3 regions of the Methylibium sp. T29 genome follow, and region 1 is predicted to be linked to each of the others. Evidence: riboswitches for the same ligand, from Rfam matches in the RefSeq annotation. Region 1 holds a riboswitch; each other region holds the start of a gene.
What was found. A riboswitch is a leader RNA that binds a small molecule or an ion and turns the genes downstream of it on or off. The one in region 1 is predicted to bind cobalamin.
Positions count from the first base shown of each region.

Region 2: another riboswitch for cobalamin. It lies ahead of x551_RS09315 (NAD(P)H-dependent oxidoreductase subunit E); the one in region 1 lies ahead of x551_RS03995 (bifunctional adenosylcobinamide kinase/adenosylcobinamide-phosphate guanylyltransferase).
Region 3: another riboswitch for cobalamin. It lies ahead of x551_RS17060 (TonB-dependent receptor); the one in region 1 lies ahead of x551_RS03995 (bifunctional adenosylcobinamide kinase/adenosylcobinamide-phosphate guanylyltransferase).

Region 1 covers NZ_AZND01000014.1:24,642-35,956, reverse strand. Annotated here, with positions in the region: partial or broken gene x551_RS04000 (Tn3 family transposase) at 1-662, shown strand, start outside; cobalamin riboswitch at 957-1,224, shown strand; gene x551_RS03995 (bifunctional adenosylcobinamide kinase/adenosylcobinamide-phosphate guanylyltransferase) at 1,367-1,915, shown strand; gene x551_RS03990 (CbtB domain-containing protein) at 2,048-2,236, shown strand; gene x551_RS03985 (CbtA family protein) at 2,249-3,058, shown strand; gene x551_RS03980 (cobyrinate a,c-diamide synthase) at 3,111-4,433, shown strand; gene cobO (cob(I)yrinic acid a,c-diamide adenosyltransferase) at 4,467-5,036, shown strand; gene cobW (cobalamin biosynthesis protein CobW) at 5,088-6,149, shown strand; partial or broken gene cobN (cobaltochelatase subunit CobN) at 6,192-10,051, shown strand; gene x551_RS03960 (ATP-binding protein) at 10,090-11,187, shown strand.
Region 2 covers NZ_AZND01000055.1:7,134-18,448, forward strand. Annotated here, with positions in the region: gene x551_RS09265 (cobalt-precorrin-5B (C(1))-methyltransferase) at 1-91, shown strand, start outside; gene x551_RS09270 (bifunctional cobalt-precorrin-7 (C(5))-methyltransferase/cobalt-precorrin-6B (C(15))-methyltransferase) at 84-1,400, shown strand; gene cobI (precorrin-2 C(20)-methyltransferase) at 1,393-2,196, shown strand; gene x551_RS09280 (cobalamin biosynthesis central domain-containing protein) at 2,213-2,983, shown strand; gene x551_RS09285 (cobalamin biosynthesis protein) at 2,980-3,378, shown strand; gene x551_RS09290 (hypothetical protein) at 3,480-3,833, shown strand; gene x551_RS09295 (hypothetical protein) at 3,821-4,111, shown strand; gene x551_RS09300 (CbtB domain-containing protein) at 4,170-4,364, shown strand; gene x551_RS09305 (CbtA family protein) at 4,377-5,177, shown strand; gene cobJ (precorrin-3B C(17)-methyltransferase) at 5,220-6,248, shown strand; cobalamin riboswitch at 6,296-6,564, shown strand; gene x551_RS09315 (NAD(P)H-dependent oxidoreductase subunit E) at 6,990-7,361, shown strand; partial or broken gene cobA (uroporphyrinogen-III C-methyltransferase) at 7,390-8,079, shown strand; gene bluB (5,6-dimethylbenzimidazole synthase) at 8,161-8,817, shown strand; gene cobO (cob(I)yrinic acid a,c-diamide adenosyltransferase) at 8,839-9,408, shown strand; gene cbiB (adenosylcobinamide-phosphate synthase CbiB) at 9,408-10,313, shown strand; gene x551_RS09335 (aminotransferase class I/II-fold pyridoxal phosphate-dependent enzyme) at 10,313-11,257, shown strand; partial or broken gene x551_RS09340 (cobyric acid synthase) at 11,292-11,315, shown strand, end outside.
Region 3 covers NZ_AZND01000194.1:460-6,231, forward strand. Annotated here, with positions in the region: gene x551_RS17055 (bifunctional adenosylcobinamide kinase/adenosylcobinamide-phosphate guanylyltransferase) at 5-598, opposite strand; gene x551_RS17060 (TonB-dependent receptor) at 609-2,609, opposite strand; cobalamin riboswitch at 2,679-2,926, opposite strand; gene x551_RS17065 (hypothetical protein) at 2,975-3,211, shown strand; gene x551_RS17070 (cell division protein ZapA) at 3,208-3,534, shown strand; RNA gene ssrS (6S RNA) at 3,572-3,753, shown strand; gene x551_RS17075 (EVE domain-containing protein) at 3,787-4,251, shown strand; gene x551_RS27945 (hypothetical protein) at 4,251-4,373, shown strand; gene x551_RS17080 (sulfite exporter TauE/SafE family protein) at 4,340-5,062, shown strand; partial or broken gene x551_RS23655 (GGDEF domain-containing protein) at 5,090-5,772, opposite strand, start outside.

The DNA.
Region 1 (11,315 bases):
TGTGCCCGCGTCTGCAGGACCTGAGGGAGCGCAAGCTGTTCGTGCCCAGGGGGTGGCCGGTGCCGGAGAGCCTGGAAGTCGTCACCGTGCGCAGGATATCGGTCAAGGCGATCGAGCGTGGATGGGACGACCTGGTGCGCCTGGTCGCCTCCATTCGGGCCGGCAAGGTTTCTGCGGCGCATGCCATCCACGGCCTGGGCTCGGCCGCCGTCGGCGATCCGCTGCATCGCGCCGCGGAACACCTGGGGCGCTTGCTGCGAACGCTGTTCTTGTGCGACTACCTGGCCATCCCGGACTATCGGCGCGAGATTCACACGCTGCTCAACCGAGGCGAATCGGTGCACCAGTTGCAACGAGCGATCCACGGCGGACACGTGGCGCATGACCGAGGCCGGCGGCGGCAGGAGATGGTGGCCATCTCAGGCGCTCATGCGCTGCTGACCAACATCGTGCTGGCCTGGAACACGAACCGCATGGACGGCGTCGTGGCCCGCCTCAAAGGTGATGGCGTCGGGATCGAGGAGGACTGGTTGCGGCGAATCGGGCCGGCGCACTTCTCGCACATCAACTTCCGCGGCACGTTCAGGTTCAACCTCGAGAGGTATGCGGACGTGCTGGTCGAGCGCGCTGCCGGCAGGGTGGCAGCCCAGCCTGACCGATGAAGCGTGACCCCGCTGGTGGACCGAACCGGAACCGGCTGCGGACGTGGAACGTCGGCAAAGGGGCGATGCGCTGACCCGTCGGCTGGGGCCGCGCTTTGTGCAGCTGACGACCCCGAGCTGTAATCCAAAGCATTCAAAGAAGCGCCCGGAAGTGGACTCAGAAGGCGCCGTGTGCCGAAAGCCTTGGTGTAATGCGCCACCAAGTAGATGCGCATCCATGGGGACTCGAGACACATCGTCGATAAGATTGCGTGAGGATCCAGCTACCGACCGCGGTCACGACTAAAGGCCTTCCGCTATCATGAAGGCGTTGGTGCTCGCTTTGGCTTTCCAGCCAAAGCAGTTCAACGGGAATCAGGAAGGGCAGCGCCGTAGTTCAAAGCGGATCTGCGGCACCGCCCCAACCTGAGCTGCCCCCGCAACGGTAAGCGGACGTGAGCCTTGTGCTCACCGCTCGTGTCTACAACCCACTGGGTGCGCGCTGCGAAAGCGGTGTCGCCTGGGAAGGGAACACGAGTCGTCTCCGCCAGCCCGGATACCGGCCAACGAGGCGGTGCGCCGTGTAGACGGCGCACCTTGAGGTGCGTGCCCGCGGGGAAGCGGGCGAGCACGGTTGGCACGGCGGTTCCATCATGGCTCGTATTCTCTTCAGGTCGCATTCGGCCTTCGTCATGCTGCGCTGCTGTGGGCGTTGAGGCCTGCACATGCACGAGCTGATCCTCGGCGGCGGCAAGAGCGGCAAGTCTCGTTGTGCGGAGTTGCGCGCGAAAGACTGGCTGCAAGTTTCCGGGCAACGCGCGCTGTTGATCGCGACGGCAACGCCCGGTGACGACGAGATGCGCGAACGCATCGCGCGTCACCGTGAGCAGCGCGCGTTGCACGTCCCGGATCTGCAGACCCTGGAAGTGTCAGACGATCTGCCGGCTGCGTTGCGCGAGTGGTGCGCACCCCAGAGGCTCGTGATCGTCGACTGCCTGACCGTGTGGTTGACGCAGCGATTGATGCCGATGGTGGGGCCGCGGCTGGATGAGCCGACCTGGCTTCAGCAGCAGGCGGACCTGTGCGATGCCCTGCGCAATGCAATGGGGCCTGTGGTACTGGTGTCCAACGAGATCGGCATGGGCGTGGCACCGCTGGGCAGTGAGGTGCGCCGCTATCTTGATGCGCTGGGCACACTGCACCAGCTCGTGGCCACCTTCTGCGAGCGCGTCACGCTGATGGTGGCCGGCATCGAGATGAAGGTGAAGGAATGACCGCGACCAACGCTTTGCGTTGCTGCGCGCTGCTACCCGCCTGCGGGTCGAAACACACAAACACCGGGGCGCCCAGGGGCGCAGTGCCACGGTCGCAATAGCCCGCCAGCCCACTCACCCAAGGAACCATTCATGAACATGCCGACCTACGTTCCCGCTTCAACGCCCACCCACACCGCGGTGCGCGGTGTGTTGCGCCAACTCGCTGCTGCCGGGGCACTCGGCATGGCGGTGCTGTACGGCGTCGCGTTTGCCGACAGTCCGCTGGCGCACAACGCTGCGCACGACGTGCGCCACATCACCGTCAAACCCTGCCACTGACAGGAGACTGCCATGTTGTTCCAACGTTTGATCTGGTGTGCGCTAGTCGCAGCCCTGTTCGTCGGCAGCGTGCAGTTCGCGGTGCAGCGCTGGCAGGCGGTGCCCCTCATCCTGGCCGCCGAGGTGTTCGAAGACCAAAAAGCCGCGCCGGTGGCGGCGGTGGCGCACGAACATGCTGCCGCTGCCGAGAATGAACACCATCACGATGACGCTGCCTGGGAGCCCGCTGCTGGCACCGAGCGCAGCACCTGGACGTGGGTGGCGAATGTGCTGCACGCCTTCAGCCTGGCGCTGCTGGTATTCGTGGTGATGGCGCTGTGGGTCTGGAAGCGTGGCAACGCCACTCCGGCACTGCGGGTCGCGGCGGTGGTATCCGCGGCCGGTTGGCTGAGCCTGCATCTGTGGCCCTCGCTCGGCTTGCCGGCCGAAGTGCCGGGCATGGAGGTCGCGCCGCTGCACGCGCGTCAGGCCTGGTGGCTGTTGGCAGTGGTGTGTTCGGCCTCTGCGTTCGCGACGCTCGGCTTCGCATCGTCTCGCTGGCGCTGGCCGGTCGCTGCGGTGCTGCTGGCCGTGCCCTTCGTCGTCGGAGCGCCCGAACTCGAAGGCGACGCGCTCGCCGGCTACAGCGGCGAAGCGCATGCCAGCCTGCTGAAGCTGGGGCATGACTTCATCTGGGCCACCACCTGGGCCTCGCTGTCGTTCTGGTTCACGATGGCCGCAGTCGCGGGCCCGCTGTTCGCGCGCTGGTTGAAGCCGCACTTGCTTGTTGTATTGGGCGCATCGAACCCGGCATCGGCCAGCGCGGCTGAAGCAGCGCGGTGACCCCCGGAAAGATCATGTCAAGGGACCGAGCTTGTCTGTTGGCTTCTCGACCATGATTGTTTCCCCCTGCCTGGAGGCGCGTCCATGCCCGGCCTTGCTGGTCACGGCCCCGGCTTCGGGCCAGGGCAAGACCACCGTCACCGCCGCGTTGGCGCACTCGCACCGCAGCCAGGGCCGGCGCGTGCGCGTCTTCAAGACAGGTCCCGACTTCCTGGATCCGATGGTGCTGGAATGCGCCAGCGGCGCGCCGGTGCAGCAACTCGACCTGTGGATGGGCGGCGCCGCGCACTGCGCCGGGCTGCTGCACAGCGCGGCGGCGCAGGCTGACCTGATCCTGGTCGAAGGCGTCATGGGTCTGCACGATGGCACGCCGTCGAGTGCCGATCTGGCCCTGCACTTCGGGTTGCCAGTGCTGGCGGTGATCGATGCCTCGGCGATGGCGCAAACCTTCGGCGCCGTAGCCCACGGGCTGGCCACCTACCGCCCGGGCTTGCGGCTGACCGGCGTGCTGGCCAATCGCGTGGGCAGCGCCGGACACGCGCAGATGCTGCACGAGAGCCTGCCTGCCGGCATTGCCTGGTACGGCGCGCTGCCCCGCGGCGAGCACTACGCGCTGCCATCGCGCCACTTGGGTCTGGTTCAGGCTGGCGAGGTGGGCGACATGGCCCAGCGCATCGCGGCCGCCGCCCAGGCGCTGGGCGACAGCGGCGCGCTGCCGATGCCGCCGGCCGTGGACTTCGACGCGCCTCCAACCTCGGCATCGGCAGCACTGCCGTCCACGTTGGCCGGAGTCACCATCGCCATTGCCCGGGACGCGGCCTTCTCGTTCCTCTACCGCTCCAACCTCGACACGCTGCGTGCCCTGGGTGCCGAGCTGTGCTTCTTCTCTCCGCTGGCCAACCAGCCGGTGCCGGCCGGGGCCCATGCGCTGTACCTGCCCGGCGGTTACCCCGAACTGCACCTGCCAGCGCTGGCGGGCAACACCGCATCTCGCGAATCCATCTGCGCCCACCACGCGGCCGGTCGGCCGCTGGTGGCCGAGTGCGGCGGCATGTTGGCGCTGCTGGAGTCGCTCACCGACGCCGCTGGCCACAGAGCGCCGATGCTGGGCTTGCTGCCCGGCCAAGGGGCAATGGCGGACCGCCTCGTCAACCTCGGTATGCACAGCCTGGCGCTGCCCGAAGGCGAGGTGCGTGGGCACACCTTCCACCACGCGCGCATCGACGTGCGCTTGCCTGCCGCGCTGCACACGCAGGCCCAGCGGCACCACGGCCAGCCTGAACCGGTGTTCCGCAAAGGGCGGCTGTTCGCGTCGTTCATGCACCTGTATTTCCCGAGCAATCCGGCGGCCGTCGCTGCGTTGTTCAAACCCTAATCGCCGGCCGCTGCCGCAACTCGCCCCGCAACCATGGACATCGAAGCCCCACCTCTGCTGCGTGACACGCCCAAGCCACAAGGCGAGCGGCGTGGCCTGGTCATCGTTCACACCGGCACCGGCAAGGGCAAGAGCACGGCCGCGTTCGGCCTGGCTTTGCGCGCCTTCGGTCGAGGTAAAACGGTGAAGGTCTATCAGTTCATGAAAGTGCCCTCGGCGCGCTTCGGCGAGCACCGCTTGTTCGAGCAACTGGGCATGCCCATAGAAGGCCTGGGCGACGGCTTCAGCTGGAAGAGCCGCGACCTCGAGCATTCGGCCGAGCTGGCCCGCGCCGGCTGGGCCCGGGCCGAGGCCACGGTGCGCGCGGGCGAGCACTTCATGGTGGTGCTCGACGAGATCATGTACCCGCTGCGCTATGGCTGGATGCCGCTCGAGCCTGTGCTGGCCTGCCTGCGCGAGCGACCGCCGCACGTGCATGTGGTCCTCACCGGCCGCAACGCGCCGGACGAGCTGATCGCCCTGGCCGACACGGTGACCGAGATGACGCTCATCAAGCACCACTTCAAAGCCGGCGTGCCGGCGCAGCGTGGCATCGAGGACTGATCGCCTCACCACCACGACCCGCACCCAACCAACACCTCCAGGAACCGCACCATGCAGACCCGCAAGATCCCCGCCACCATCGTCACTGGCTTCCTCGGCAGCGGCAAGACCACCCTGCTGCGCCACCTGCTTCAAAACGCCCAGGGCCGACGCATCGCCGTCATCGTCAACGAGTTCGGTGAGCTCGGAATCGACGGTGAACTGCTGCGCGGCTGCGGCATCGGCTGCGACGAGGCCGGCGCGCCCAACGGGCAGTTGTTCGAGCTGGCCAACGGCTGCCTGTGCTGCACCGTGCAGGAAGAATTTGCGCCGGTGATGGAACAACTGGCCGCGCGGCGCGAGCAGATCGACCACCTCGTCATCGAGACCTCGGGCCTGGCCTTGCCCAAGCCGCTGGTGCAGGCCTTCCAGTGGCCGGCGCTGCGCAACGCCTTCACGGTCGATGCAGTGATCACGGTGGTGGATGCGCCCGCCGTGGCCGCTGGCCGCTTTGCCGACGACCCGGTGGCGGTGGATGCCCAGCGCCGTGCCGACGGCAACCTCGACCACGACTCGCCGCTGGCCGAACTGTTCGAAGACCAGCTCGCCACCGCCGACCTGGTCGTGGTGCACAAGACGGACGGCCTGGACGCCGCCGCCCTGGCCGGCGTCGAAGCCACCATCCGCATCGAAACCGCGCCCGGCGTGAAGCTGGTGCATGCACAGCACGGTCGCATCGACCTGGGTGTGCTGCTGGGCCTGGAGCGCGCGGTGGAAGATGCGATCGACCAGCGCAAGACCCACCACGACGAGGAGGAGGACCACGACCACGACGCCTTCGACTCGGTCTCGGTGAGCTTGCAAGTCCCCGACCGTGAACGCCTGCTGGTCGCCTTGCGCAGCCTGGTCGAGCGCCACGAGATCTACCGCGCCAAGGGCTTCGTCGCGCTGCCCGGCGCTGCAATGCGGCTGGTGGTGCAAGGCGTGGGCTCGCGCTTCGACAGTTATTTCGATCGGCCCTGGCGCGTCGACGAAACCCGGCAGTCGCGCCTAGTCTTGATCGGTGCCGAGCTGGATGCGGCGGTCTTGCAGGCCGAACTGGACGGTGAGTTGGCGGCGACCGCTGCAGCCTGACGCACCCAACCCCGAAGCCATCGAAGCCACTTTAAGCAGCCCATGCACCTGCTGTCTACCCGCCCCGGCGGCCACATTGAAGACGGTGGCCAGGGCGTGGTGCGGGTGGCGCAGACGCCCGGCTCGGTGGTGGTGCTGAGCGCCGCCGACACCACCCTGTCGCTGCTGGCCGACGTCGCGGCGCAGCTCGGCCCCGACTACCCCAGCGTGCGCCTGGCCAACCTGATGTGGCTGCGCCAGCCGGCCTCGGTGGACCTGTACGTCGATGATGTGCTGCGCCATGCCCGCGTGCTGGTAATCGATCACTTGGGCAGCCCGAGCGACTGGGCCTACGTGGTGGAGCGCGCGACCTCGCTGGCACGCGAGCGCGGCTTGTGGTTGGCGATGTTCTCGGGCGATGCCTTCGAAGACACGCAGCTGCTGCTGCGTAGCTCCGCACCGCAAGACGATTGCCGGCATTTGTGGCGCTGCCTGCGCGAAGGCGGGCGCGACAACGCGCAGGCCTTCTTCTCGCTCATCGGCCATGCCGCGTTCGGCCTGGGCGGCCGGCCGCCGCTACCGGTCCCCTTGCCTTCGGCGGTGCACTATCGACCGCAAGATGCTGCCAGCCGGTCCGCGTGGACATCCGGTGCGCCGGTGGCACTGCTGCTGTTCTACCGCGCGCATTTGCAAGCCGGCAACACGGCGGTGTTCGATGCGATGCTGCGTGCGCTGGCCTCCGCCGGCCTGAACGCGCTGGCGCTCGCAGTGGATTCACTCAAGAACCCGGACAGCCATGCGGCAGTGCAAGCCCTGGTGGCTGAGCACCGCGTGGCCATCGTGCTGAACGCGACGAACTTCGCCGTGGCGGCTATCGATGGCGGCACCCATGGCGACGGCGACACTTCATCCGCCGCGTTGGCCGGTGACGCACCTGTGCTCCAACTCATCACCGCCGGCTGCTCGCAAGCGCAGTGGCTGGCCGACCCGCACGGCCTGGCGCCGCGCGACTTGGCGATGCAGGTGGTGCTGCCCGAGGTCGATGGCCGCATCCTCACTCGCGCAATCAGCTTCAAGGGGCTGGCCTGGCGCTGCGAGCACACCCAGCTCGACGTGATCCGCTACGAAGCGGAGCCCGAGCGCATGGCCTTCGTGGCCGAACTCGCGCGCCGCTGGTGCGTGCTGCGCGACAAGCCCAATGCCGACAAGCGCATCGCGCTGATCCTTGCCAATTACCCCATCGACGATTCGCGCATCGCCAACGGCGTGGGGCTGGACACACCGGCTTCCACCGTAGCCGTTCTTCGGGCCTTGCAGGCTGCCGGCTACGCCTGTGGCGATCTGCCTGACAGCGGCGATGCCCTGATCGCCGCGCTGCTGCGCGGCATCACCAACGACCACAGCGCCAACGACGCACGCCCGGCCGCGCAGAGCTTCTCCCTGCCCGACTACCTGGAAGACTTCGATCGGCTTCCCACCGACAGCCGCGCCGCCGTCATCGCGCGCTGGGGCGCGCCCGAGCACGATCCAACGTTGCGCAGCGGCCGCTTCATGATTGCCGGGCTGCGCTTCGGCCACGTCTTTGTTGGCATACAGCCGGCCCGCGGGCGCGACATGGACCTGGCGGCGACTTACCACGACGCCGATCTGGTGCCGCCGCACCACTACCTGGCCTTCTACTTCTGGCTGCGCCGCGCCTTCCAGGTGGATGCGGTGGTTCACGTGGGCACGCATGGCAACCTCGAATGGCTGCCGGGCAAGAGCGTTGCACTGAGTGCGGCCTGCTGGCCTGATGCCATCCTCGGCCCGCTGCCGCACCTCTACCCCTTCATCGTCAACGACCCCGGCGAAGGCAGCCAGGCCAAGCGGCGCACCCAGGCCGTCATCATCGACCACCTGATGCCGGCGATGACGCGCGCCGAAACCTACGGCCCGCTGCAACAGCTCGAGCGGCAGATGGACGAGTATTACGAGGCCCTGTCGCTCGACCCGCGGCGCGCACGGCGGCTGCGTGAAGACATGCTCGACCGGGTTCTGCGCGAAGGCCTGCACGAAGAACTGGGTGTCACGCGGCCCGCCGATGACACAGCGCGTGAAGGCTTGCTCGAGCGCCTGGACGCCTACCTGTGCGAGATCAAGGAATCACAGATCCGCGACGGGTTGCACACCCTCGGCAGCTCGCCGCAGGGACGCCAGCGCGTCGACACGCTGATCGCGCTGGCGCGTTTTCCGGAGGCAAAGCGGCAGGCCAGCAGAGCCTGCTGGTGGCGCTGGCGCAAGACCTGCAGATCGAGGGCGTGGACGGCTTCAACGCACTCAGCCCCGACTGGGCCGCGCCGTGGAGCGGCCCGCGTCCGCACCTTCTGCAGGAGCTCAGCCCCGAGGCGTGGCGCCACGCCGGCCACACACGTGAGCGGCTGGAATTGCTGGCCGCGGGCATGGTGGCGGAGCACGTGGTGGCAGATCACGTATTGGCGGATCAAGCGAGCGCCGGCGCTGTGCCCGAGGCATTCGACGACACGGGTTGGCCCCACACCGCGCCGGTACTGCAACGGCTGCGCGAGGTGCTACGCCCACGGCTCGACGCCTGCGGCCCGCAGGAGATGGCGCAACTGCTGCGCGGCCTGGCCGGCCGTTTCGTGCCACCCGGCCCCAGCGGCGCGCCGTCGCGCGGCCGGCCCGACGTGCTGCCCACCGGGCGCAATTTCTACTCGGTGGACACCCGCGCCGTGCCCACCCCTACTGCCTACGCAATGGGCGCGGCCGCCGCCGAACGGGTGATCGAACGCCACCTGCAGGACCATGGCGAGATGCCTGGCGCGGTGGGCTTGTCGGTCTGGGGCACGAGCACCATGCGTACCGGGGGTGAAGACGTGGCGCAGGCGTTCGCGCTGCTCGGCGTGCGGCCGAAGTGGGCCGACGGCAGTGCGCGGGTGATCGACATCGAGGTGCTGCCGATGGCTATCCGCAACCGGCCCCGGGTGGACGTGACCTTGCGCGTGTCGGGTTTTTTCCGCGACGCCTTCCCGAACGTGATCGACTTGTTCGACACCGCCGTGCGCGCCGTGGCCGCCATCAGCGAGGCCGACGAGCCTGACGACGTGAACCCGATCCGCGCCCGCGTGCAGCGCGAAGCCGCCGAGGCGCGGGCTGCCGGCCGGAGCGAGGACGACGCGCAACGCCAGGCCACCTGGCGCGTCTTCGGCCCACGCCCGGGCGGCTACGGCGTGGGCGTGCAGGAGGTCTTGAACAGCGGGCGGTGGCAAGACGGCACCGACATCGCTCAGGCCTACCTGCAGGCCGGTGCCTTCGCCTACGGGCAGGGCGGGCACGGCGCTGCCGCGCGTCAGCCCTTCGAGCAGCGGCTGGCACGGCTCGACGCGGTGCTGCACAACCAGGACAACCGCGAGCACGACGTGCTCGACGCTGCCGACCACGCCCAGTTCCAGGGCGGCATGGCAGCGGCAGTGCAGCACTTGGCTGGCGCTCCGGCGGCGCTGTACCACGGCGATTTCAGCGTGCCGGGGTCGCCGCGCATCCGCACGCTGCGCGAGGAGGTCGCGCGTGTGGTGCGCGCGCGCGCCGTCAACCCCAAGTGGCTAGATGGCGTGCGCCGTCACGGCTACAAGGGCGCGTCCGAGATCGCCACCACGGTGGACAACCTGTTCGCCTACGGCGCCACCACCGGCGTGGTGGGCGACCACCAGTACGCGCTGGTGGCCGACGCCTACCTGCACGACGACGCTACGCGCGAGTTCCTACAGCAGCACAACCCACTGGCGCTGCGCGGCATCGGCGAGAGGCTGCTGGATGCGATGCAGCGCGGGCTGTGGCAAGCGCCTGGCGATCATCGCGAGCGCATCGAACACCACCTGCTGGCGCTGGAACGCCGGCTCGAAGAACACGGCGAAGGGCCTCTCTGATGACTCCCGGCATGACACCCGCATCGACTGCTGCATCCATGTCCGGCACATCCACCGTGACCATCGAGGCCGCCACCCAAGCGGCCTTCCCCTTCAGCGCGCTGATTGGTCAGCCTGAGCTGCAACGAGCGCTGCTGCTCGCGGCCATCGACCCGGGCATCGCCGGCGTGCTTATCAGCGGCCCGCGCGGCACCGCCAAGTCCACTGCCGCACGGGCGCTGGCAGCGCTGCTGCCGTCGGTGTCCCCGTCACTTCCCGCACCCTTCATCACGCTGCCGCTGGCTGCAAGCGTGGAGCAACTGGTGGGCACGCTGAACGTGGAAGACGTGCTGCGCGACGGCCGGCTGCGCCTCGCACCCGGCCTGCTGGCGCGCGCCCACCACGGCGTGCTGTATGTCGATGAAGTCAACTTGCTGCCCGATGCGCTGGTCGATGCGCTGCTCGACGTGGCCGCCAGCGGCGTCAACACCGTCGAGCGCGACGGCATCTCGCAGCAGCATGCCGCACGCTTCGTGCTGGTGGGCACGATGAACCCTGAAGAAGGCGACCTGCGCCCGCAGCTGCTGGACCGCTTCGGCCTGTCGGTGGCGCTGGTCAACCCGGCCAACGCCGAGCAGCGCACGGCGATTCTGCGTGCCCGCCTGGGCTTCGATGAGCACCCGCTCGCGGCGGCGGAACAGCATGCTGGCGAGCAAGCCCGTCTGGCCGATGCCATTTCCGCCGCGCGTGCGGCGCTGCCGCGTTTGACCTGGCCCGATGCGGTGCTGCACCGTGCCGCAAGCTGCGCGCTGGCCGCGGGCGTGGACGGCATGCGGGCCGATCTGGTGATGCTGCGCGCGGCGCGTGCGCTGGCGGCCTTCGAGGGCCGCACCGAGGTGACGCCGGCCGATGTGGATGCGGTGGCGGAACTGGCTCTGGCGCACCGCCGGACGGAGGGCACGGGCGCCTCTGCGCCGAAGCCGCAAGCGGACCGGCATCCAGCGCCACCGATGGCAGCGAATCAGCGTGCCGACCGCCTACATCGCGACCCACCGGCCAACCCGGCACCGGAGGGAGATTGGGGCGCGCTGCCGCCGCGCCCCGAAGCCACCACGCGCGTGCTGTCTCTGGGAGGCTGGCATGAAAAAAAAGCCTGAGCCACCGCAGCCGCCACCCGCGCCCAGGGCAAGGCGGTCTGCGGTGGCCCGCCCCGCCTCCTCATCTGCGGCCGGCAGCCCCAACGCGCCACGTCGCGAGGCAAACATGTGCCGCGATCGCCTGGCTA
Region 2 (11,315 bases), on a different contig from region 1:
CGCCGACCGCTTCCGCCTGCAGGTGCTGGTCTGCGATTTCGATGGCCACAAGATTGCCGAGGCTTCCTCAATGGAAGAACGCGATGACTGACCCCCAACCCTGCCGCGTGATCGGCGTGCTCGACGACGGAGCGGCCAGCCTTGGCGCCACCGCGCTGGCCCACCTGCGCCGTGCCGACGTGGTAATCGGCGGTGCGCGCACGCTGGCGCTGTTCGACGACGACATCGCGCCCCAAGCCGTGCGGCACGACCTCACCGGCCGGCTCGGCGCCGTGCCCGATTGGATACGCGCGGCGCGCAGCGATCGCCAGGCGGTGGTCGTGCTGGCCACCGGCGACCCGCTGTGCCACGGCATCGCGAGCTACCTGGCCTCACGCCTGTGCATCGAGGCGATCGAGGTGCTGCCCAACGTTTCCACGCTGCAGCTGGCCTGTGCCCGCGTGGGCCTGGTCTGGCAGGACGCGAGGATCATTTCCATCCACAGCAAGGATGCCGGTGAATGGACCGTGGGCGCGCCGCCCGGCCATGGCTTGTATGCACTGGCGCAGGCCCTGCGCGTGCACGACCGCCTGGCGGTGCTGACCAGCCCGGACAACACGCCCGGCCGCGTCGCGCGCCTGCTGCTCGCGCAGGGGCAGGGCGAAGACTTCCACATGGCCGTGGCGGAGCGTCTTTGCACCGCCGACGAGCGGGTGTGGGCGGACCTGTCGCCCGAGGACGCGGCGCACCGGACCTTCGCCGATCCCAACGTGGTGCTGCTCTGGCGCGCCCGCCCCCGGCCCAACCCGGTGCGCGTAGGCCTCGCCGATGCCGCGTACAACCAGCGTCAGCCCGACAAGGGGCTTATCACCAAGCAGGAGGTGCGCGCGGTCTCGCTGGCCAGGATGCAGTTGCGCGCCGACAGCGTGGTGTGGGACATCGGCGCCGGCTCCGGTTCGGTCGGGCTGGAGGCCGCGCGGCTGTGCCCGCAGGGCCATGTCTGGGCCATCGAGAAAAACGAGCTGGACACGGCCATCGCGGCCAGCAACAGCGCGGCCTTCGGCGTGAGCAACCACACGCTGGTCCATGGCAAGGCGCCGGACGGACTGGACGCGTGGGCCGATCCGGACGCCGTCTTCATCGGAGGGTCGGGCGGCGAACTGGACGAGCTGATCGCCCTGTGCCTGCGGCGGCTCGTGCCCGGCGGCCATCTGGTCATGAATTTTGTCACCCTCGAGAACCTGTCCAGCGCCACGCAGACCCTGCGGGCGCTGGGCGTCCAGTGGGACGTGCTGCAGCTGCAGGCCGCCCGCAGCAAGCCCATATTGCACATGCACCGCATGGCCGCCGAGAACCCGGTGTGGATCGTCTGCGCGCAGGCTGGCACCACGGTGCAAGACAAGGAGAGCACCGATGACTGATGCCGTCCGCATGGGCCGCCTGATCGGCGTCTCCCTCGGCCCCGGCGATCCGGGCCTGATCACCCGGCGTGCCTGGGCGCTGCTGGAGCGCCGCGACGCCGTGTGGACCTACCCGGTGCGCAGCATGAAGACCCCCAGCTACGCCTTCGACATCGTTGCGCGGTCCGGCCTGACGCCGGTGGACCAGCACATGCCCCTGTTGTTTCCCATGACGCATGACGAGATCAAGCTCACGCGCAGCTGGCTGCGCGCGGCCCAGACCGTGCTGCCGCTGCTGCAGGCCGGGGGGGACGTGCTGTTCCTCGTGGAGGGCGACGCCTCCACCTACGCGACCTTCGGCCACCTGGCCCGTACCGTGCGTTCCCTGGACGACCAGGCCGTGGTCGAGGTGGTCGCGGGCGTCAATGCGTTCACCGCCGCGTGCGCCACGCAGGGCCTGCCGCTCGCGGAGCAGGACGACACGGTGGCCCTGGTGCCGGCCGCCTACGGCGTGGGCGCGGTGGACCGGCTGCTCAACGACTTCGACACCCTGGTGCTGCTCAAGGTCAAGCCGCTGATGGACGACCTGATCGACTGGCTGGAGCGGCGTGGCCTGCTGGGCCATGCGAAGTTCATCGAGCGCTGCGGCGCGACGGATGAGCGCGTCGTGACCGACCTGCTCAGCCTGCGCGGCGTGAAGGTCAGCTACCTGTCCCTCATCATCCTGAAGAACCCCCTGCGCGTGCGCGGCGAGCGGGTGCGCGGCTGTCTGAAAAGTCGGGGCCGGGCGCCGCCGAGCCGGCCGGCCTCCTGGTGAACGCCGAGGAAATCGAATGACCACAGACCCGACCCCCTTCGCCGCGGCCACTGCCGCGCGCATCTGCATCGTCGCCATCACCAAGCATGGCGCGGGCCAGGCCGCCGAGCTCGCGCGCGCCCTGCCCCATGCCCAGGTGTGCACGGCCGTGAAATTCGCGCCGGCCTTCGTGGGCCTGCCCAATGCCGTGCAGGCGTACAGCGGCGCCTTGCGCGACGAGATCGCGCCGCTGTTTGCCGGCTTCGACCAGCTCGTCTTCTTCGTCTCGCTGGGCGCGGTGGTGCGCCTGATCGCGCCCCACCTGAAGGGCAAGGACGAGGACCCCGGCATCACCGTCGTCGACGACGCGGGCCGGTTCGTCATCCCGGTGCTGTCGGGGCACGTGGGCGGCGCCAACGCCTGCGCCGAGCAGGTCGCTGCGCTGGTCGGCGCCACGCCGGTCCTCACGACGGCCTCCGATGTCGGCAAGACCATCCCGGTCGACATCCTGGGCCGCGAACTCGGCTGGACCGTGGAGGCGCCCAAGCTCAACATCACGCGGGTCTCGGCCCATGTGGTCAATGGGGAGCCGATCGCGGTGGTGCAGGAGGCCGGAAGCCCGAACTGGTGGGCCCGGCCCACGCCGCTGCCCGCCAACATCCATCGCTTTGCCAGCTTCGACGAGGTGGACCTCGCGCGCTTCGCCGCCGTGCTCTGGGTGACGCATGCCGAGGTGGCGGCCGAGCGCTGGCAGCAGTTGCATGAACGGCTGGTGGTGTACCGGCCGCCGCACGAGGCGCAGGCATGAACGTGGCGCTTGGCATCGGCTGCGACCGCGGAACCCCGGCCGAAACCATCGCCCAGGCGGTGGATGAGGCGCTGGCGCGCGCCGGCGTGACGCATGCCGACGTGGTGGCGGTGGCCAGCGTGGACCTCAAGGCGGACGAGGGGGGCTTGCTCGCCTTTGCCGCGCGGCGGGGCTGGACCGTCCAGTTCCACCCGGCGGCCAGGCTTGCCCAGGTGCCGGTGCCCAATCCCTCGGAGACGGTGCGCAGGCACATCGGCACGCCTTCGGTGTCGGAGGCGGCGGCGCTGCTGGCGGCCAGCGCGCCGATGTCTGCGCTGCTGGTGGAGAAGCAGAAAAGCCGCGGCGGCGATGGCCGCCACGCGACAGTTTCAGTGGCCAGGTGCGAGCCATCGTGACCGCCCCCTGTCCCGGAGATCCGAACGACGAGCAAGAAAGGAGCAGGAACGATGCAGTCATCTTTTGCACCCCCCTGTGCGCCGCGGCGCTGCTGGGGCTCGTGCCGCAGGCGGCCCATGCCGGGCGCCCGCTCGGGACCGACGACGCCGGGACCGCCGGGGCCACCACCTGCCAGGTCGAGAGCTGGGCCGAGCGAAATTCGAGTACCCGGGAGCGGACCTGGGTGGTGTCGCCCGCCTGCGGCGTGGGTGACGCGGTGGAGATCAACCTGGAACTGGCGCGCACCGTGCCCGACGGCGGCACGCGCCTTGAAAGCGGCCTGGCCGTCAAGTGGGTCGATCCCGCCTGGAAGTCCGGTGCATTCAACTGGGGCATGAAGCGTGGCGCGGCACCGCGCATGGCCGCGAGTCGCCCAAATGGGCGCCCACATCCTCGGGCGCCATGGGGCTGCTGACCTGGAAAGCCGGCGAATCGGCCTCGGTGCACGGCAACCTCGGCTTCGAGACCGACCATGCCGTCCACACGACGCAGCCACTGCTCAACCTCGCGCTCAGCTGGGAGGCCACGCCGTCCCTCACGCTGGTCGCCGAAGTCATGGCGGTGCGCCGCAGTCCCTCCCAGCGCAACGTGGGCGCCCGCTGGTGGGTCGCGCCCGAGCGTTTCGCGCTGGACCTCACCGCCGGCCGGCACCACCGGACCGTCGGCTTTGGCTGGTACGGCATCGGCTTCTGACCTTCGCAAAACTCATTTTTGATCGAAACCTGAAGTCCAACCCTGAAAGTAAAACCCAATGAACGCTCCCATCTCCTCCTCCGTTTCCACCGCCGCCGCGGGTTCCTCCGCGGCGCGCCTGGTGCTCGGCCAGATCGCCGCCGCGGCAGCGCTCGGGCTGGTCGTGCTGTATGGCGTGGCTTTCGCGGAAAGCCCCCTGGCGCACAACGCGGCTCACGATGTACGCCACGTGACCGTCAAGCCCTGCCATTGAACGGGAGGCGCCATGTTGTTCACACGACTGATCTGGGTCGCGCTGGGCGCGGCCATCCTGGTGGGCAGTGTGCAGACTGCGCTGCAGCAGTGGCAGGCGGTCCCCATCATCCTCGCGGCGGAGGTCTTCGAGGACCAGAAGGCGGCGCAGGAAGCCGCGTCCGCCAAGCAGGCGGCGCCGGCCGCGGTCCAGGCGCATGCGCATTCGCAAGCGCCTGGCGTCGCGCCCCATGACCATGGCGACCGTGCCAGCCAGGAGGCCGCCGAATGGAAACCCGCCGACGGCATGGAACGCGCCGCATGGACCTGGGCGGCCAACGTGCTGCATGGCTTCAGCATGGCCCTGCTGGTGTTCGCGGTGATGTCGCTGTGGGTCTGGCGCCGCGGCACGCCGGCACGCCCGGTCCTGCTGGGCCTGGCGGTCGCGGCGGCGGGCTGGCTCACGTTCCACCTGTGGCCTTCGCTGGGCCTGCGCGCCGAGATTCCGGGCATGGAGGCGGCCGCGCTCGACGCGCGGCAAGGCTGGTGGACCCTGGCCGCGGCCAGCGCCGCGCTCGCCTGCGCGGTGACGGCCTTCGCGGACAAGCCCTGGCGCTGGCTCGTGGCGGCGGCCTTGCTGGCCTTGCCCTTCGTCGTGGGCGCGCCCGAGTTCCAGGGCGACCCGCTGCCCGGTTTCAGCGCTGGGGCCAGGGCACAGCTGCAGCAGTTGGGCACGCAGTTCATCCTCGTGACCACCTGGATGTCGGTGGTCCTGTGGCTCAGCCTGGGCCTGGCCTGCGGCTGGTTTTCCGGCGGCGGCTGCAGCAGCCGCTGACGGCACTGCGCAGCCTTTGATACTCATGCCAGGAACCGGTTCATGACAAACCCTGCCCCGAATTCCACCGCCGGCCAGCCCCAGGCTGGCGCCGCGCGGCCCGGAAAAATCATGCTGGTAGGCATCGGTCCCGGCAGCGTGGGCCACATGACGCAGCGCGCGCGAGAGGCCATCGCCGAGGCCGACGCAGTGGTGGGCTACGTTACGTACATCAAGCTGGTGGCCGACCTGATCGAGGGCAAGGAGGTCGTGCGCAAGGGCATGACCGAGGAGCTGGACCGCGCGGTCAGCGCGCTGGAGGCGGCGCGCGCCGGGAAGAAGGTCGCGCTGATCTCATCGGGCGACGCCGGCGTCTACGGCATGGCCGGCCCCACCTACGAGGTGCTGTTCCAGGCCGGCTGGACGCCCGAGGACGAGGTGCAGGTCGAGATCGTGCCCGGGGCGTCGGCGCTCAACGCCTGCGCGGCGCTGGTGGGCGCGCCGCTGACGCACGACTTCTGCGCGATCTCGTTGAGCGACTTGCTCACGCCCTGGTCGGTGATCGCCCGGCGGCTCGACGCGGTGGCGATGGCCGACTTCGTGGTCGCGCTCTACAACCCCAAGAGCGGCCGGCGCACGCGCCAGATCGTCGAGGCGCAGCGCCTGTTCCTGCGCCACCGCCGGCCCGACACGCCGGTGGCCATCGTCAAGAGCGCCTACCGGCGCCGCCAGCACATCGACTTCCGCACGCTGGCGACGATGTGCGAGGCCGACATCGGCATGCTCAGCACGGTGCTGATCGGCAACAGCAACACCATCGTACGGCATGGCCTGATGGTCACGCCGCGTGGCTACACCAACAAGTACGACCTGGCCAACGGCGGCGCCACGCGCGAGGGCGAGAAGCCCGGGCGCTCGCTGTCCACCGGCTTGAACGGCTGGCTCGAGAATCTGATGGCCGATCACGCCGCTGGCGAGAGCGTCGAACAGCTCGCGGCGCGGCATCGCCTGCCGGCGGACTACATCGCGGCGACGCTGGCCGAGCCCGTCGACGCGCAAGCCGAAGCGGCGGCGGAAGACAACGAAGGCTGAGGAGAACGCACCATAGACACCGAACCACGATGGGCTTCCTCCGGGAAGCCCATCGCAAACGCCCAGGTGCCCGGAGCCAGTGATGGATTCGGGATAAACGGGAATGGGGTAGGCCAGCGCAAGACGCTGGCCGCAATCCCCGGCTGCCCCCGCAACGGTAGGCGAGTGCCGGTGTGTCACGGCGCTTGAGCGATCAAGCGCCAGCCACTGGGTGGTCACGTGATGTCGTCGTCGAGACGACGTACGCGGGCCGCCTGGGTAGGCGGTGCACCGAGACTCGCGAGCCCGGATACCGGCCTGAGGCGTCGCGCTGCCACGGCATTCGCCGTGGCAGTGATCGCGATGCGACCAGCCGCGGGGAGCGGATGGCGGCGACCGAACCACGCCTGCGCGCGTGGGCGTCGCTCCATCCCGTGCAGCGGGTCGCTGCTGGAGTTGATGCCACGTGAGAACCACCGAACCGGGTGCCCGAACCGGGCCCTTCCTGTCACCGCTGGCCGCGGCCAGTGCCCTGAGCTGCCTGCTGGCGAGCACGGCGGCGTGCGCCGACGAGCCGGCCTCGCTCGAGGCCGTCGTCGTCACGGGCCGGCGCACCGGCGTCGCGCCTGGAAGACACGCCGCAACGCATCGAGATCATCGACGCGCAGGACATCGAGCACACGCCCTCGCGCGAATTGACCGACCTGCTGACGCAGAACAGCAGCGTCGACGTGATCCAGCGAACATCCCCGAGGCCTCGTCATGACCGAACCCATCGACAAACCCAAGATCGGCGACTACCGCCGCCACCTGCTGGTCTGCACCGGCCCGCGTTGCACGCAGGACGGCCAGTCACAGATGTTGTTCGACAGCCTGGGCGACAAGTTCAAGGCAGCCGGCCTGCACGAGGGCGACCTGCGCGTGAAGCGCAGCCGCGTGAGCTGCTTCGCGGCCTGCCGGGGCGGCCCGATCCTGTGCGTTCAGCCCGATGGCGTGTGGTACTACAACGCGACGCCCGCGAACATGGACCGCATCGTCGAACATCACCTGGTCGGCGGCCGGGTGGTCGAGGACCTGGTGTTCCACCGCGGTCCCGATGGCAGCGGTTGCGGCGGGGCCGGCGATGACTGCTGAAGCGACCGCCGCCTATCCCCATGCCGGCATGGTCAGCATCGTCGGTGCGGGGCCCGGCCCGGCAGACCTGTTGACGCTGCGTGCGCTCGACCGCATCCGGCAGGCCGACGTGGTCGTGCACGACCGGCTGATCGACGCCGAGGTGCTGGCGTTGATCCCGCCGGCTGCGCAGCGCATCTACGTCGGCAAGGCCGCGGGCCACCACATGATGACGCAGGCGCAGATCCATGCCGTGCTGGTCGAGCAGGCGCGCCGGGGGCGGCGCGTGGTGCGCCTGAAGGGGGGCGACCCGCACATCTTCGGGCGCGGCGGAGAAGAGGTGCAGGCGCTCCAGGCCGAGGACCTGGCGTTCGAGGTGGTGCCGGGCGTCAGCGCGGCCAACGGATGTGCGGCAACAGCGGGCATTCCGCTGACGCATCGGGACTTGTCGCATTCGTGCACCTTCCTGCCGGGCCACCTGGCCGGGAGCAGCCCGGAACTGGACTGGGCGGCGCTCGCCCGGCCGCGGCAGACGCGGGTCTTCTACATGGGCGTCGAGCGGGTGCCGGCCATCGCACGGGCGCTGATCGCGCACGGGCTCCACGCCGGCACGCCGGCGGCCATCGTGCAGGACGGCACGCGCGAAGGGCAGCGCGTCTGGGCCATGGGCCTGGCCGCGCTGGCCGAGCAGGCGCCGGCGTATGGGCCCCGGCCGGGGCTGCTGATCATCGGCGAGACGGTGTCGTTGAGTCCGCATTTCGTCCAGGACGATGGCGCACCCGCGCCAGCAGCCGGCACCACCGAGCTGCCATCGCCGGGGTTGCACTTCAACGTTGCGGATCGCACGAGCCTGTACCGCGTGCTGGCCGCGCGGCGCGACATGCGGCACTTCGCGCGCGGCACGCCCATGGAGGACGCGGTGCTGCAGCGCATGCTGCATGCGGCCCACGCCGCGCCATCGGTGGGGCTGATGCAGCCCTGGCGCTTCGTGCGGGTGCTCGATCCCGTCGTGCGCGAGCGCATCGCAGCGCTGGTGGACGGCGAACGGCGCGCCACTGCCGACGCGCTGGGTGAGCGCCGTGACGAGTTCCTGCGCCTGAAGGTCGAAGGCGTGCGCGATTGCGCGGAGTTGCTGGTTGCGGTGCTCGCACCCGACGATGGCACCGTGTTCGGCCGGCGCACACTGCCCCGGGAGATGGCGCTGTGCTCGGTGGGCTGCGCGGTCGAGAACCTGTGGCTGGCCGCGCGCGCCGAGAACCTCGGCTTGGGCTGGGTCTCGATGTTCGATCCCGCGGCGCTGGGCGAGCTGCTGGCTTTGCCCGAGGGCGCGTTGGCCCTGGGCGTGTTGTGCCTGGGGCCGGTCAGGCAGTTCTACGGGGCGCCGATGCTCGAGCTCGAAGGCTGGCGAGACGGTCGGCCCTTGGCCGAGCTGCTCTTCGTCGACCGCTGGGGCCAGCAGGGTCAGCAGGCGGGTTGAACCCAATCGAAGGAGCGAGCGATGCAGGTCGAACCCCCACCCAGCGAGCGGCGCTACGAGCGCCCCGCCGGCGAACGGCGCGGCCTGGTGATCGTGCACACCGGCAACGGCAAGGGCAAGAGCACCGCTGCCTTCGGGCTGGCGCTGCGCGCACATGGCCGCGGCAAGGCGGTGAAGATCTACCAGTTCATGAAGGTGCCCAGCGCGCGCTTCGGCGAGCACCGCGTGTTCGAGCAGCTGGGCGTTCCCATCGAGGGCCTGGGCGACGGCTTCTCCTGGAAGAGCCGCGACCTCGATCGCAGCGCGCAGCTCGCCCGCGACGGCTGGACGCGCGCCGAGGCCACCCTCCGCGCCGGAGCGCACTTCCTGATCGTGCTCGACGAGATCACCTACCCGCTGCGCTATGGCTGGCTGCCGCTGCAGCCAGTGCTCGCGTGCCTGCGCGAGCGTCCGCCCCAGGTTCACGTGGTCCTGACCGGGCGCGACGCGCCCGAGGAACTGATCGCGCTGGCCGACACCGTGACCGAGATGGCGCTGATCAAGCACCACCACCAGGCCGGCGTGCCGGCCCAGCGCGGCATCGAGGACTGATGCTCGGGGCCGCCGCGATCCTGCTGGCGTGGGCGCTCGACAGGCGCTTCGGCGAACCGGCCAACCGCTGGCACCCCGTGGCCTGGTTCGGGCGCCTGATGGCGCCGCTGGGTCGGCGGCTGGCCGCGCTGCGGTCCTGGGCGGCGCTGGCTGGCGGCGCCGCCGCGTGGGTGTTGGCCGTGGGCGCGGTGTTCGCAAGCGCGGGGGCAATCCAGGAGTGGATCCGGCAGCAGCCGGCGTGGCTGGCCGCTCCCTTGCTCGGCCTTGCGCTCAAGCCCAGCTTCGCCTGGCGCGTGCTGCACGACGAAGTGCAGGCCGTCGAGGTCGCACTGGGCCAGAGCCTGGACGCCGGGCGCGAACGCCTGTCGCGGCTGTGCAGCCGTGACGTGAGGCAGCTGGACGACGCCGCCGTGCGCGAGACCGCGATCGAGACGCTGGCCGAGAACCTCAACGACTCGCTCGTGGCGCCGCTGTTCTGGTTCGCGGTGGCCGGCCTGCCCGGCGCCTGGGCCTGGCGCGCCGCCAACACGCTGGACGCGATGTGGGGCTACCGCGGCCGCTGGGAGTGGGCCGGCAAGTGGGCGGCGCGTGCCGACGACGTGCTGGCCTGGGTGCCGGCGCGCATCACGGCCGCATTGCTGTGGCGGCCGTCGATCGCGTGGCCCACACTCGTCCGCGAAGCCCGGGCCACGCCTTCGCCGAACGGCGGCTGGCCCATGGCGACGATGGCCCTGCGTCTCGGCGTGCGCCTGGGCAAGCCCGGCGCGTACGTGCTGAACGCCGCAGGCCAGGCGCCGGATGCGGGCGCGGTGAGCCGTGCGCTGCACGCGGCCAGCTGCGCCGCACGCGGGGCCTTCGTTCTGGCGGTGGCGGTACTACTGTTCGTCGGTGGGGCCAGGCCGTGATGGCGCGCATCCACGGCGGCGCCGATGCCCAGGGATCACCGCGCTGGGACTTCTCCACCTGCGCGAACGCGGCCGGCCCCTGTCCGCAGGCGCTGGCGGTCGTGCGGGCCGCGGACCCGACCCGCTACCCGGACCCCAATGCCACTGTGGTGCGCCAGGCGCTGGCCAAGCTGCACGGCGTCGAGCCGCGACGCATCCTCCCGGCCGCCAGCGCGAGCGAGTTCATCCAGCGCATCACCGCCGTCAGCGGCCGGCTGTGGCCGGGCGCGGTGAGCGTGCCGGCTCACGCCTACGGCGACTATGCGGCGGCGGCTGCGGCCTGGGGCCGGCCACTGACCGGCGACGACGAAATCGCGACGCTGTGCTGGCGGGCCGACCCGACGAGCCCGCTGGGACAAGACGGCGATGCGGGTGGACGAGACGCTGCCCGTCCGACCGTGCTGGACGCGGTCTATGCACCGCTGCGCCTCGAAGGTGCTTGCGCATGGCGGGTCGAAACCCTCGATGCGGTCTTCGTGCTGCACAGCCCCAACAAGGCGCTGGGGCTGACCGGCGTGCGCGGTGCTTACGCCGTGGCGCCCCTCGCTGCCGCCTACGACAGCGAGGCGCTGTGCCAAGCCCTGGAGGCAGCCGCGCCGTCATGGCCGCTGTCGGCGCAGTCGGAGGCGATGCTCCTGAGCTGGTCCACGCCTGCGGCCCAGGCCTGGGTCGCGCACTCGCTCGACACGCTGGCAGCGTGGAAGTCCGACCTGCAGCGCCGCCTCACGGAACGTGGTTTCTCGCTGCGGCCCAGCGTCACGCCCTTTTCATCACGCGCCCGCCGCAGCCGCTGGACCTGTCGAGCCTGCGCGCCGAGGGCCTTGCCGTGCGTGACACCGCCTCGTTCGGCCTGCCGGGCTGCTGGCGCGTCTCGGCCCAGCCGCCGCATGCACAGGAGGCGCTGATGCGTGGCATCGACGCCGCCCAGCGGAACGCCGCATGAAGATCGCCCTGATGGTCTGG
Region 3 (5,772 bases), on a different contig from region 1:
AGGCTCACGGATCCGCCCGCCTCACCGGCAGCTCGATGCCGGCGACCATCAGCGTGACCCGTGCGCACTGCGCCGCCACTGCCTGGTGCAGGCGGCCGAGGTCGTCGACGAAGCGGCGCGCCTCGGCGCCCAGCGGCGCCAGGCCGAGGCCGATCTCGTTGGACACCAGCACCACCGGCCCGCGCGCCGATCGCAGCGCCTCGCACAGGTCGGCGACGTGGCGGTCGAGTTCGGCGTCGGTCACGGCCGCGCCCTGCATCGGCATGCGCAGGTTGGTGAGCCACAGGCTCAGGCAATCCACCAGCACCATCCGATCCGGCTCGCTGTGGCGCCTCACGGCAGCGGCCAGCTCGCGCGGCACCTCGTCGGTCGCGAGACCGGGCACGCGCTCGGCGCGGTCGTGTCGGTGTCGGGCAATGCGCGAGCGCATCTCGTCGTCGCCCGCCAGTGCGGTGGCCAGCAGCACGGCCGAGCGGCCGGGCAGCGCCAGCCAGTCGGCCGCGCGCGACTCGGCGCAGCGCGACTTGCCGCTGCGCTGGCCACCGAGGATCAACTCGCCTGTCCCGCTGCCCTTCGGATGACCGCGCCGCTCGCCCATGCGCCTCCCGTCAGAAGCTGACCTTGACCGATGCCGCGAAGGTGCGACCCGCCTCCGGGTAGATCGAGGTCGTTTCGCCGCCGGCCGTGCACCCGAAGGCCTGCGTGTAGTACTTGCGGTCCGTCAAGTTGACCACGCCGAGCGCGAACTCCGCCTGCGTCCAGCGATAGGCGTAGCGCAGGTCGGCGGTGGTGCGACCCGGGATGCTGCAGACGTTGGCGAAGTCCGGGCTCTGCGAGGACACGTAGTTCACGATCGCATCGAGCTTGTGCGCCGGCGCGGGCGTCCAGTCGGCCCGAAGGGACAGCGTGCGCTCGGGTGTCAGCGGCACATCCTGGCCGTCGTAGGCGCCCTCGGTGAAACGGGCCCGCCGCAGCGCGCCGTTGACGCGCAGGTTCAGCGCCTCGGTCAGCGCCTGCGCCAGTTCGAGCTCGACACCCTGCCGGCGCGTCGGGTCGAAGTTGACGTTGGCGCCGAACGGCCCGAACGGTCCGACGCCGTTGGGATCGAAGCCGATCTCGTTCTTCAGCGAGCTGCGGTAGACGCGCAGCTCGGCGCTGCGGCCGGCAGCACGCCAGCGCACGCCCAGTTCGGTGTCGCGTGAAGTCTGCGGCCGCAGCGGCACGGCCGGATTGGTGAAGCTGAACTCGTCGACGTTGGCGAGGCGGAAGCTGCGGCCGACCCGGCCGTAGACCGCGCTGTTCTCGGACAGCGGCTGCAGCACGCCCAGTTCCCAGGCGCGCTGGCGGTCGTCGATGCGGTCGACCGTGCTGCTGACCGCCTTCTCGATGCGCTCGGTGCGCACGCCGGCGCTCAGGCGGGTGCCGCCGCTCAGCGTGAGGTCGTCCTTCAGGTAGTAGCCGGTCGAGGACTGCTCGCCCACCGAGCCGAAGGCGCCCAGCACCGTGCGTTCCCATTCGTTGCGATCCACGCCGAACACCACCGCGTTGACGACCGACGCGAACTGCGTGCGGTTGCGCACCCGCAGCGAGTAGTTCTTCGCGTCGACGTCGTAGTCGTAGGCGAAGGCCCCGTTGCGGCTGCGCAGCTCCTTGTCACGCCAGCCGGCGTCAAGGCCGAGTTGCCAGTCGCCGCCGAGATCGGCCTCGGCGAACACGCCACTGCGCGTGTTGCGGATATCGGCGTGGTCGTTCGGTGCGGTGGTCTGGCTCGGGTCGGCGGCATACTGCGCCGCAGTCAGCGCGCCGGGCAGCCCGGTGTCGAGGTCGTCGTAGGCATGCCGCAGGCCGACGCGCAGCCAGTCGTTGCGCCACTGGCCGGTGAGCGATGCGCCCTCCGTCTCCGAACGGAAGTTGTCGCGATGGTTGTCGGTCGTGCGGCGGTTGGCGGCCGCATCCAGCGAGAAGCCACCGGCCTCGAGCGTGGCGTCGGCGCGCAGGTCGCGCAGGCGATCGCTGCCGGCGGCGGCGTACACGCTGGCCCGGTTGCGGCGAGCTGTTCCGTGACCCGCCTTGGTGGTGACGATGATCACGCCGCCCGTGGCGCCCTCACCGTACAGCACGGTGCCGCTGCCGCGCAGCACCTCGATGCGCTCGACCGAATTGATCGGGATGCCGGCCAGCCGCGTGCCGCCGAGGTCGCCCTCGTTGATGCGGATGCCGTCGAGGATCACGACCTGGTTGTTGTCGGACGTGGTGCCGAAGCCGCGCAGGTCGAGGGCGTAGTCGCCACCGCCGTAGAGGTCGAGCCGACCGGGCACGCCGAGCAGCTTCATCACGGCCTCGTTCACCGTGGACACGCCCGAGTCGGCGATGTCCTGGGCGGTCAGCACGCTGACACCGTACGGCAGCGTCGCCGAGTCCTCGACGAAGCGGCTGGCCGTGACCAGCACCGGCGGCAGCTTGCCCGCCTCGGTGACGGGCGCGGATTGCGCGCTCGCGATGCCGCTGGCGAAGCCCAGCAGCGACAGCATCAACAACGGCGCATGCGGCAGCGCCCCGAGGCGAACAGGAATGCGAGGCGCGGTGGCCTCGAAGGGAGTGGCAATCATGGAATGACCAACGATGAAATCGTGCGCGCCAGCTTCCCCGCGGGCGCCCACCTCATGACGCGCCGCTTGCGCAGCACGCCTCCCGTTGGCCGGTATCCGGGCTGGCGGAACGACCCTCGCGACCTTCCCAGAGCCGGAGACTCCAGTGGCATGTGCGCGAGAGCGGAAACGTGAACGCAGGCGTTCTGGCTTCGTCCGCTGACCGTTGCGGGGGCAGCGCAGGCTGAAGGAGCACCCGGTGGGTCCCCCTCCTCTGCTTCCCGTTTAACTGCGCCGGCGTGAACGCCGGCATGAGCACCAACAGCCTGCAGTGTAAGCGCGGCCCGGGCCGCCCCCTACAATCGACGCGTGCAGTGAGGAGAGGCATGGCGACGATCGAAGAACTGGCCGAACGCGTGGAGCGGTTGCTGCTGCGGCACCAGGAACTCCAGCGCACGCACGCGCTGACCCTGGAGCAGCTGGCCGGCGTCAATGCCGAACGCGACTCGCTGCGCTCCCGCCTCGCCGCCGCCCGCCAGCGCGTCGAGGCCCTGCTGGATCGCCTGCCGGCCAGCGAACCGGTCGCCGAGGCCGGCCCGGAGACCGGAAAGACCGCCGAATGAAGCAGCTCGAAGTCACCATCATGGGCCAGAGCTACATCCTCGGCTGCCCCGACGGCGGCGAACGGGCCCTGCTCGAGGCCGTGGGCAACGTGGACCAGGAGATGTGCGCGATCCGCGACGCCGGCAAGGTGCGCGCCCGCGAGCGTATCGCGGTGCTCGCCGCGCTCAACCTCGCCTACCAGCTGGCCGAGCGGCCGCTGGCGGCGGCGACTCCGGCGCGCAGCGCCGGGCAGGCCGCGCCGGACCCTGCACACGGCATCGACATCGAGGCCCTGATTGGGCGCATCGACGAGACCCTCGGGCGCGACGGTCAATTGCTCTGAAACGCCGGTTCGTCAGCGCTGGCGGCGTACACTGATCTCGTCCGTCGCGTTCGCGGGAGTTTTATATTTCCTTGAACCGATGCTCATATGAGCCCGGGCTTGGAACATTGCGAAGCGGGCGTGATCGTCTCGCGTCAGATGAACCCGAAGCTTCGTTGACCTCGCCCACCTGAACTCCCCTGGGTTCAGGAATGCGACTCCCGGTTCGCGGCGGACACCTTTCCCCGTTGCCCTTCCCGACCTGCTGCCGCCATGGCGTACTGGCTGATGAAGTCCGAGCCCGACGAGTGCTCGATCGACGACCTGGCGCGCGCGCCGGGCCGCAAGCTGCCGTGGACCGGCGTGCGCAACTACCAGGCGCGCAACTTCATGCGCGACGATTTCCGGCCTGGCGACGGCGTGCTGTTCTATCACTCGTCGTGCCCGCAGCCGGGCATCGCCGGGCTGGCCGAGGTGGCTTCCGTCGCGCACACCGACGCGACCCAGTTCGACCCGGCGAGCCCCTACCACGACCCCGCCTCGAAGCCCGAGGCACCGCGCTGGTTCGGCGTGGACGTGAAGCTGGTGCGCAAGACGCCGCTGCTGTCGCTGGCCGCGATGCGCGCGGCACCCTCGCTCGCGACGATGCGCGTGCTGCAGCGGGGCAACCGCCTGTCCATCACGCCCGTCACGACGGCCGAGTGGCGCGCGGTGCTCGCGCTGCTGCCGCCGGCCTGATGCTGCTCGCCTGGCCGCTGGTCGTCGAGCTGCTGCTGCTGGGCGCGGCGCCGGCTTCCTGGCCGGCCTGCTGGGCGTCGGCGGCGGCATGGTGCTGGTGCCCTTCATCACGCTGCTGCTGACGCTGAAAGGCTTTCCGTCCGACCTGATCGTGAAGGTCGCGATCGCGACCTCGCTCGCGACGATCTGCTTCACCTCGCTGTCTTCGGTGCGAGCCCATCATGCGCGCGGCGCCGTGCGCTGGGACATCGTGCGCCGCCTCGCACCGGGGATCGTGCTGGGCTCGCTGCTGGGGGCGCAGGTCGCGAAGGCGCTGCCCTCGGCGCTGCTGGCCGGGCTGTTTGCGCTGTTCGTCGGCTTCTCGGCGACGCAGATGCTGCGCGGCGGCAAGCCCACGCCGGCCCGGCAGTTGCCACCCGCGCCCGGACTGTTCGGCGTCGGCGGCGTGATCGGCGCCGTGTCGGCGCTGGTCGGTGCCGGTGGCGCCTTCATGTCGGTGCCGTTCATGACCTGGTGCAACGTGCCGATCCACAACGCCGTGGCGACCTCGGCCGCACTGGGCGTGCCGATCGCGCTGGCCGGCACCGCCGGCTACATCGCCGCTGGCTGGAACCTCCATGGGCTGCCGCCCGGCACGCTCGGCTTCCTCTACCTGCCGGCACTGCTGGTGGTGTCGACCGCCAGCGTGATGACGGCACCGCTCGGCGCGCGCACCGCACATGCGCTCGACGTGCAGCAGTTGCGTCGCGTGTTCGCGCTGCTGCTCTACGCCATCTCCGGCTACATGTTCTGGCGCGCCCTGCAGGGCTGAGCCCGCGTTCCGGCGCGCGCCCTGCGGTCAGCCGACCGTGGCCCCGCCGAAGGCGATGCTGGCCAGCGCCACGTGGTTGCCGCCACGCTGCACGGCCTGCGCCAGCGCAGTCTCGGCGGCGTGCAGCAGACCGGCCTGCGTCTGCGCGGTGTGCGGGAAGCTCGCGAGCCCCATCGACACCGTGAACCGCAGCGCCGCGCCGCCCTTGGGCACGAGCTGCGTTGCGCACTGGCGGCGCATTCCCTCCATGCGGGCATGGGCCGTCGCCAGGCCCATGCCGGACAGCAGCAGCGCGAAGCGCTCGCCCTCGAGACGGCACGGGGCATCCATCGCACGCGTATTGCTGCGCAGCAGCCGGGCCATCGCCTCGAAGACGCGCTCGCGACCGGCGTCGTCATGGGGCGGGCTGCCGGCGGGTGGCGCATCGACGTGGATGTAGACCACGGCGAACTCACGGTGCTCGCGCAGCGACAGGTCGATCTCACGGCGCAACTGGTCGTCGAACTGCTCGCGACGGCCGATGCTGCGCACCGGCTCGCCCGACGCGTTGCGGTTCTCCGCATCGCTGCGCAGCGCCTCGTTGGCACGCTGCTGCTCCTCGAGCTGGTGCAGCGCCTGCTGCAGCTGGCCGGACAGGCGGGTGCGCTCGCTGCGCTCGACCCACACGCCCAGCAGGGCTCCACCATCGAGCGGCACGCGCGCACCGAGGA